One region of the Paenibacillus sp. FSL H7-0714 genome, then DNA from elsewhere that is predicted to be linked to it. Evidence: predicted binding sites of a transcription regulator. Region 1 holds the regulator's gene; the other holds the start of a gene.

The links. The regulator NrdR, encoded in region 1, represses ribonucleotide reductase genes. The targets are predictions, from matches to a motif close to AACACNATATATNGTGTT.
Region 2: the regulator NrdR is predicted to act here: its motif matches at 2,200-2,217, upstream of nrdI (class Ib ribonucleoside-diphosphate reductase assembly flavoprotein NrdI).

Annotation. Positions count from the first base shown of each region.
Region 1 is NZ_JBBOPT010000001.1:2,073,606-2,077,924, forward strand. Features, by position in the region: gene coaE (dephospho-CoA kinase) at 1-394, shown strand, start outside; gene NST34_RS09065 (lytic transglycosylase domain-containing protein) at 391-954, shown strand; gene NST34_RS09070 (alpha/beta-type small acid-soluble spore protein) at 1,034-1,252, opposite strand; gene nrdR (transcriptional regulator NrdR) at 1,417-1,893, shown strand; tRNA gene NST34_RS09080 (tRNA-Ala) at 2,053-2,128, shown strand; tRNA gene NST34_RS09085 (tRNA-Lys) at 2,139-2,211, shown strand; gene NST34_RS09090 (hypothetical protein) at 2,728-2,949, opposite strand; gene NST34_RS09095 (hypothetical protein) at 3,133-3,963, opposite strand.
Region 2 is NZ_JBBOPT010000001.1:1,563,707-1,568,025, reverse strand. Features, by position in the region: gene NST34_RS06990 (AraC family transcriptional regulator) at 1-252, shown strand, start outside; gene NST34_RS06985 (alpha-L-rhamnosidase-related protein) at 309-1,883, opposite strand; gene nrdI (class Ib ribonucleoside-diphosphate reductase assembly flavoprotein NrdI) at 2,289-2,648, shown strand; gene nrdE (class 1b ribonucleoside-diphosphate reductase subunit alpha) at 2,635-4,319, shown strand, end outside.

The DNA of each region.
Region 1 (4,319 bases):
GGGGGACATTGTATTTCAAGACCCGGCGGCCCTGCAAGCCCTGAACAATCTGACGCATCCCGCAATCCGGCGGGAGATTAAAGAACGTATGAACAGCATGGAGGAAGAAGATCCAAAGAAGTTAACCATTGTGGATATCCCTCTTCTTTTCGAATCAGGACTCGAGAACATGTTCCATGAAATACTGGTGGTCTACGTGCCTCGTGAAGTGCAAATCGCTCGATTAATGGAACGTAACGGACTTTCTATAGAACAAGCAGAAGCACGCTTAAATGCACAGATGGATATTGAAGCGAAGCGTAACAAAGCGGACTATATCATTGACAACAGTGGCGAACTTGCGCACACTGAGCAACAGGTTGCTGTTCTTTGGGACAGGCTGGGCTTATCATGAAATGGTTACGTAAAAAAAGAGTCCTTCTTCTGTTATTCATTGGTTTTACTGCGATATTGTTTCTGAGTACGAACTGGATGTCCTGGTTTTATCCGATCCATTATAAAGATGAGATCCGTAAGCACAGCGTTACGTACGATATTGACCCATTTCTAGTGGCTTCGATTATCCGAGTGGAAACGAACTTCAAAACTGGACGAGAATCCAGAAAAGGTGCTATAGGTTTAATGCAGCTTATGCCGGATACCGCCAAATGGGCCCTTGAAAAGGCCAAGCTTCCTGATGTTTCTATGGAGGAGCTAAAGCATGAACCATCAGCAAATATTGAACTAGGTACCTGGTATCTTTCAACATTATCCCGTCAATTCGAAGGTAAACGTACAGCGGTTATCGCTGCATATAATGCTGGACCGGGTAAAGTTCAAAAATGGCTGGATGAGGGGATCTGGGATGGAACGGATGCTACCATTAAGGATATTCCGTTTGGTGAAACCCGCCATTATGTACAGCGCGTCAACTATTACTATGATCAGTACACGGATATTTACAACGAATTCTAAAACCGTGTTATGTATAAAAAGAAGCATTAAACGATCTTGCGATCGTTTAATACTTCTTCAGTAAGCTTATGTGGACAGGTTATTTGTATTGACCTGCCAATTGTTGTTCTGCCAGGGTTACAAGACGTTTAGTGATGTAACCACCGATCGAACCATTTTCATAAGAAGTTTTATTGCCTTGGTAACCATCTGGGGAAAGCGTGATTCCGAGTTCTTGGGCAACTTCATATTTAAGTTGTTCCAAAGCACCACGGGAATTTGGAGCTACAAGGTTATTGGAGCTGTTGTTTTGGCTCATTGCTGTTCACCTCCTCTGTTGGTAACTGTATTATGTGCCGGACTTGCCATAATCATTACAATAAAAAAACGGTGATTTCTGGAAAAAATGAAATAGCCCTTTAAAAGCCGGATGTTTAACATACCGGGACTAAAAACATTATGTAATAGGAAGTGATGAAGCTTATGAAATGCCCTTACTGCGATCACACAAATACTAAAGTGCTCGACTCGCGACCAGCGAATGAGAATAAGTCCATCCGCCGCAGGCGTGAATGTGAGCGTTGCAGCAAACGGTTTACAACCTTTGAAATGATCGAGGAAACACCGTTAATCGTGATCAAAAAAGACGGCAGCCGCGAGGAGTTCAGCCGTGATAAAATACTGCGTGGTCTTATCCGTGCTTGCGAGAAACGCCCCGTCTCTGTAGAACGTCTTGAGAAGATCGTCTCTGAGGTGGAGAAATCCCTACGTGGGATCGCTGTAGCTGAAGTAGAGAGCCAACAGATCGGTGAATTGGTTATGGAGCAGCTCTATCCAGTAGATGAGGTCGCTTACGTTCGCTTTGCATCCGTATACCGGCAGTTCAAGGATATTAACATGTTTATGAAGGAACTGAAGGGTCTGTTATCTAAGAGTACTGGGGATCTGGACAGATTGTAGGGTTGTGGCTAGTCTAATGACTAAAAAAAGTGTTGACAGCGAAGGCGATTTTTTATATTATATAGGAGTCGCCTACGGCGCTTGGATTTGTCAGAATGACTTAAATACACCGAACTGAATTTTAGAATGTGTGATTACATACATCTGAAAATTACGTTTGGGGCCATAGCTCAGCTGGGAGAGCGCATCGCTGGCAGCGATGAGGTCAGGGGTTCGATCCCCCTTGGCTCCACCAAACTTCATATGGACTCTTAGCTCAGTTGGTAGAGCAGTAGACTCTTAATCTATTTGTCCAGGGTTCGAGCCCCTGAGAGTCCATCCTAAAGAAACGGCAGAAATGCCGTTTCTTTTGTTGTTCAGGAAGCGGAGTGACTTTTTATTTGGTTTTGATCGTGGTATAGTTTGGGTAGATAAATCGTACAATGCAAAGAGAGCCGTGCGGAAACACGGCTCCCAGTGCAATAGCCGCTTTTAAGGGCGGCGGCTTTCAGGTATTACGGGTAGAAATAGACCGCATCCTTTGGACTAGGGCGGTCTATTTCTTTTTGAGGTAATTCAGAAGCTCAATGCTAAAAAGGTAGAACAAGTTGAAATGCAGGCTCTCTAGACCTATATTCCTGTTTGGCGCGAGGTATTTAAGAAAGCTTCTACTGCTAAAAAGAAAATGATGCTTAGTACGATCATTGAGTGTGTTAGGGTTTTCCGAGATTCAGTAGAACTGACGTTAAAATTGAACATTAGCTCGTTTTTAGCGACTTCAAGTGTAAGTAGTCTAAAAGGTAATGATTATGATTTGAAGGCTGGCAAGCAAGTGCATGGCATTCATTATGGAAATCAGTTTTCAGGCATTTTCCAGCCTAATTCATCATCCCACACGGCATCGATATCATCCAGGTGAACATGCCATTCACCACCGTCTACTTTTCTACGTATCTCGGTCAAACATTTCAACCAATGAAATAAATCGTTCAGCAAATCTTCAATCTGATCCGTCATGGACAGCTTGGTAGCGCCAGCGAAGATCTCCGTTGATCTGGACGAATCGAATTTGTACACTGTGAAAGACTCCGCCCGGTCTTTCCCTTCAAAATCCTGATCATAACGTTGGACAATGGCTGTGATTGCTTGTTGTTCGCTTTCTGTTAGGACGTATTCCCTCGTGCATGTGTAATAAATAGAAACACTGATAAGTCATTCCCCCCAAACATAGAAATGGATGCGATATCCAGTTCATGTTTATTACCCTCCAAAAGTCGAAAGCAAACTAGGCCAAACCTGCATTCTGGCGCCGCATGAAGGACAATTCATTTCCCCGGCCAAATACGGCAATTGGTTCAAAAAAGAGGAATCGCCCAGCTGATCGGCTCGCTCCGCCAGTATTTGATGTTCCGCTTCAACGAATGCCTCAACCGGAGTAACCTCATGTGCTGCCTGAAGGGGTTCGAATACCGGATCTTCCGCGAATGCTTGTATACGACCGCCTTCTCCGCTCGGCCACAAGTAAGCCTCTTGATTACATGCTGCGCAAACGGCCGCATATTCGTCGCCAGCCGTAAAATTCAGAAACATGTTTGCCACGCTCTGGGATTCCCGATAAGCCGCGTCGGCAATGAGAACATATCTTTTTTCGGTATCGCTGCTTATTTCTTGTTTGGCGTAGGCCAACATCTCTGGAACCAGCGAAGCAAGCTCCGCTATCGCTTTTAAGTAAGATTGGTACATCTCCGCGCAAACCTCGTTTCCCGCTTCAGCAGCGAGTTCGTTCCAATCCGAGGGATACGGCTCAGATCTAGTTTTGTCATGACACGACTCGATAATCCCGCAAGTGATGTAGATTTCATGGCGCACTTCCATATTTTTTGATGCGAGAGCAAGTTTGGCCAGATAAGGTACTGCCGCGTAAGTGACGGTATAGATCGTATTTTGGTGATATAAGTGCTCCTGGAATAGCTCGTCGAAAACTTCTTTATCGAAATCAAGCATCAGACGCTCCAACAGTTCAGGTACCATTTCGCCCGACTCGTAAGGACCGGTTAGCTTGCCCCACAGTTCGCTGTTTAATTGTAACAAGAGGAATCACTCCCATTCCTATTCAAGTGGATACATTTTCTATATTATCCTATAAGATCGGCGGGTCCTGAATAGGGCAACGGATATACTCCCCCTCGAGAATAGGGCTTAAAGCCTAGGACGATTCCCCTTAATTCCACATCAAATGCCAAGATTTGTTCATGGGTCTAGTCGTTTTAGACTCCCGTGACGGGTAGACGGAGAATGTGCAGGGCGTAGCGTATCCCCCTAGGCTCTATTTCCATAACATGAAGAAAAGCCAATTCTACTGAAATGGCTTTTTTTCTTTTTCACTACTCTTCGAAAGGATCACGATTTTGTACTATTAATTAGCATGAGATATGACAGAAATGTTG
Region 2 (4,319 bases), 510 kb from region 1:
GCCACACGCTTTAATTTCAATCCCAATTATCTGAGCAATCTACTTAAGAAAAGCACAGGCAAAACGTTTGGTGAGTTGGTACAAGAGCATCGTATGGCTTATGCCGCGCTCTTACTCGCTAACAGTGATCGACCGATTGGAGATATAGCCGGAGAATGCGGATATGAAAGCCTAAGCTTTTTCTACAAAAAATTCGCGGAACGATACGAAGTTACTCCGCTTTTGTACCGCAAGCAGAGCCAAACAACCTGAGACACCATTTGCTACGGTGCTCAGGCTGTTCGAGCTGATATCGAATAGGCATCTGCTTATAATTGATATTTGCGGATCAGATACGTTGGCGTACAGCTCCAAGCATGGCAATAACTATTAATTAAATGACTGCCATAGGGAGAAAAGCTCTTGTCGCTTGGATTATACAGCTCCCAGAACGTATCAGCCCCGTCTTTAATCATCTGCCCCCAATACTTCTTGATCTCCGAAATGGCTGTATCCCTTTCGCCCATCTGAATCAGTGCCTCAATAAAATGGTGAACCATATAGGGTGTGGTCATCGGAATGGGAGCGGAATCCTGCTGAAGCCGTAGCAATAGTCTCTTCCCGCGCTCTTCTTCAACGATTCCGGCAAGCACCATCCAGATCTGAGAAGCCCATGAAACCTGCCTAATATCACCACTAACAAAATAGCCTAATTCAGAGTCCCATAAGTGATCCAAAGTGGCCTTCGTAAGTTCTTCAATCGTCTGCCGTAAACGATCCTGTCGTTCATTTCCGAGAAGAACGGCCAGATGCAGCGCGCATTTCAAGTTATAGATTAAGATAGCCTGCGCCGGGGCCTGTTTGTTCAGATCCGGATGCCAGTCAATAAAAGCCCACCAGGTCTCATCGTCGGTCACAATGCCACGCTCGTCCAATCGTTCTAAAGCCAGCTCTATCTGCCGATAAGCAGATGGCCACAGCTCCTCCAGCGTGTTCCGGTCATCTGTAGCCAAGTAATAATCATGAAGTGTAGATACAAAAAAGAGTGAATAATCATAGAGATACGTATCGTCAGGTATGACCTGGGGTTTCATGAACAAGTTAGCCGTGATCCGACCCCGCTCATCCGGATAAGCTGCAAACAAGTACAGGCATCGCTTAACCAGATCATTGCCTGAGAACGTTTCGTAATTGGCCAGCGCCTGAAGCCGCAGGTCACCAAGCCACAGTCTTCGGTCCCGCTTAGGTCCATCTTCGAAGACCTCCTGCATACATTCTTCCAGCGTCTTCACGCTGACTTCATCAATGGCTTGCAGTTCAGGATCTGTGTGGCCCAACGGAGCCTGAAGGGAGCGGTCAGCCGAAGTTTCCGCTGTACAACTAATTTCAGCAAAGGATACTTTATACTTCGGTGACGTATCAAGTACCTTAAGCTTTACATACCGAAAGCTGTATCGACGATCCAGATTTAGTGATGAAGGCAGTATATCCAGATGAACTCGCTCTTCCTGTAACCACGAGCTGCTTAGCCATCCGTCATACTCAGAAAAGGATTCAGCCATCTCCACCGGCATTTCCCCGAGGGTGATCTGCAGATGTAACGGAGCATCCGGGGGACTACCTATTGGAATAATCCGAATCGCCAGCCTTCCCACTAGATGCTCTCCGAAATCTAGAATAACCTCCTCCCCTTTACCAAAAGCAATGGCAGAAAGAGCCTCTGCACCTTGAATCGATTCTGACTGCCAGCCATGCACCGCTAGTTCATTCTTTACAACCCGGATTATCTGCTTCGGTTTACAATCCCGGTAAATAAGCTGAGGTTGAAGCTGCTCTGCCGTTAAAGCGAACACCTCATTTTTATGGATAGTTACCGCTTGCTGGCGCTGCATCGCTTGAGTCATAACCTATCTCCTCCTTCATTGGTCTTGTTCCCCCTCTAGTAAACCTCAATTCCGCTTGCCTGAACATACAGTGAATACAGCTAATCTTACTCTTATTACAGTTCTGCTCAACGGAGTGACGCTAATTTGTCATGATAAAAAAGATGCAGTAAGATCCAGCACAAAAAACAACACAGCTGCCTTAGCAAACCGCTCCAGCCTGCGTATTTTCGTGATATTAACACTTTAATAGAGCGTTTACTAGACCAATTTCCAACTAGTTAGGAAGCACTTTTCATGTTGACTTTTCAACATATAGTTATTAAAATAAACAACGCACACTAAATATAGTATGCATATGATTTTCCAGTATTTATAGCTTATCTATTCAATCTTTACAGTAATATATACAGGGGGAGAGACTCCATGCTAGTCGCATACGATTCAAAAACCGGAAACGTCAAACGCTTCATTGGTAAGCTTAAGCTGCCAGCTGTGCAGATTGAAGAGCATATGACCATTGACGAGCCCTATGTGCTTATTACATATACCACCGGCTTTGGACAGATTCCAGAGAAGGTGTCTACTTTCTTGAAGAACAATTATTCCAATTTGAAAGGCATCGCCGCCAGCGGCAACAAGAACTGGGGCGAGCTGTTCGCGCATAGCGCAGACTTGATTGCAGATCGGTACAATGTACCAGTTATCGGTAAATTTGAGCTATCAGGCACGTTTGGCGATGTAGAACGAATTAAACAGGAGGTGAGCCGAGTTGCGGCATATTGAACTAAACAACATGTTGATGAAAAGAGACGAAAGTGGTTTCTTTCAATTAGATAAAGACCTTGAGGCAGTAGCCGAATTTATGCGGGATGTAGAACGGCGGAGCCTGGTTTTTGCGAATACAAAAGCTAAGGTTGATTATATGATTGAACAGGATTTCTACGAAAATTTTTACGAGCAGTACAGCGTGGCTGAAATTGAGGAAGTTTACCAAATTACCCATGCCTACAACTTCAGCTTTCCATCCTATATGGCAGCTTCGAAGTTCTATACGGATTACGCTGTAAAAAGCAATGACCGCAAGCAATATCTGGAGCATTATCCGGACCGTGTGGCGGCAGTTGCCCTTCACCTAGGACGCGGCAACGCCGCTACTGCCGGTATGCTTGCCCGTTCGATGATGGAGCAGCGTCTGCAGCCAGCGACCCCAACCTTCTTAAACGCCGGCAAGAGCCGTCGCGGTGAGCTTGTCTCCTGCTTCCTTATCGAAATGGACGACTCGCTTAATTCGATCAACTATGTGCTCAATACCTGCATGCAGCTGTCGAAGATCGGCGGTGGTGTGGCTGTCAACCTGTCCAAGCTCCGTTCCCGCGGAGAGACAATCAAGGGTGTCGAGGATGCGGCGAAGGGCATTATACCTGTGCTCAAGCTGATGGAAGACGGCTTCTCCTATGCTGACCAGATGGGTCAACGTAAAGGTTCTGGAGCCGCCTACTACAACATTTTTGGATGGGATGTTCTTGAATTTCTCGACAGTAAGAAGATCAACGCCGACGAAAAAACAAGACTCAAAACCCTGTCCATCGGCCTGATCATTCCGAATCACTTCTATAAGCTGGCGAAGGACAATGAACCGCTCCATGTATTTGCCCCTTACAGTGTGTACAAGGCTTATGGCACGCATCTTGATGACATGGATTTGGATGATATGTACGATAAGCTGCTAGCCGATCCACGTGTCAAAAAGAGAAAGGCCATGAGCGCACGGGATATGCTGACCAAAATTGCCATGATCCAGCTGGAATCTGGCTATCCATATATTATGAACAAGAGCAACGCTAATGCGGCCCATGCCCTGAAAAATGTCGGACAGATCAAAATGTCCAACCTCTGCACAGAAATCTTCCAGCTGCAGGAGACCTCAGAAATTGCTGACTACGGACAGGAAGATACCATCCGCCGTGATGTAAGCTGCAATCTGGCTTCCTTGAACATTGTCAACGTGATGGAGCATGGCAAAATCCGTGAATCGGTACATGAAGGCATGATCGCCTTGACTGCAGTCAGTGATATGACCAGCATCTCTAATGCCCCAGGCGTAGCCAAAGCTAACAAAGAGATGCACTCCGTCGGTCTCGGCGTCATGAATCTGCACGGCTATCTGGCCAAGAACAAGATCGCTTATGAGAGCGAACAGGCTCGCGATTTTGCCCGGACCTTCTTCATGACCATGAACTACCATTCACTGGAGAAAAGCATGGAGATCGCTGCTGCAACCGGCCGGTCTTTCCATGGTTTTGAGGCTTCTGATTATGCTACAGGAGCTTATTTTGAGCGTTACCTGACTACGGATTACCGCCCTGTAACGCCAAGGGTACAAGAGCTGTTCGGAGATATTTTCATCCCATCCCCTGCGGACTGGGAACAACTGCGGGATGCAGTAAAAGCAAA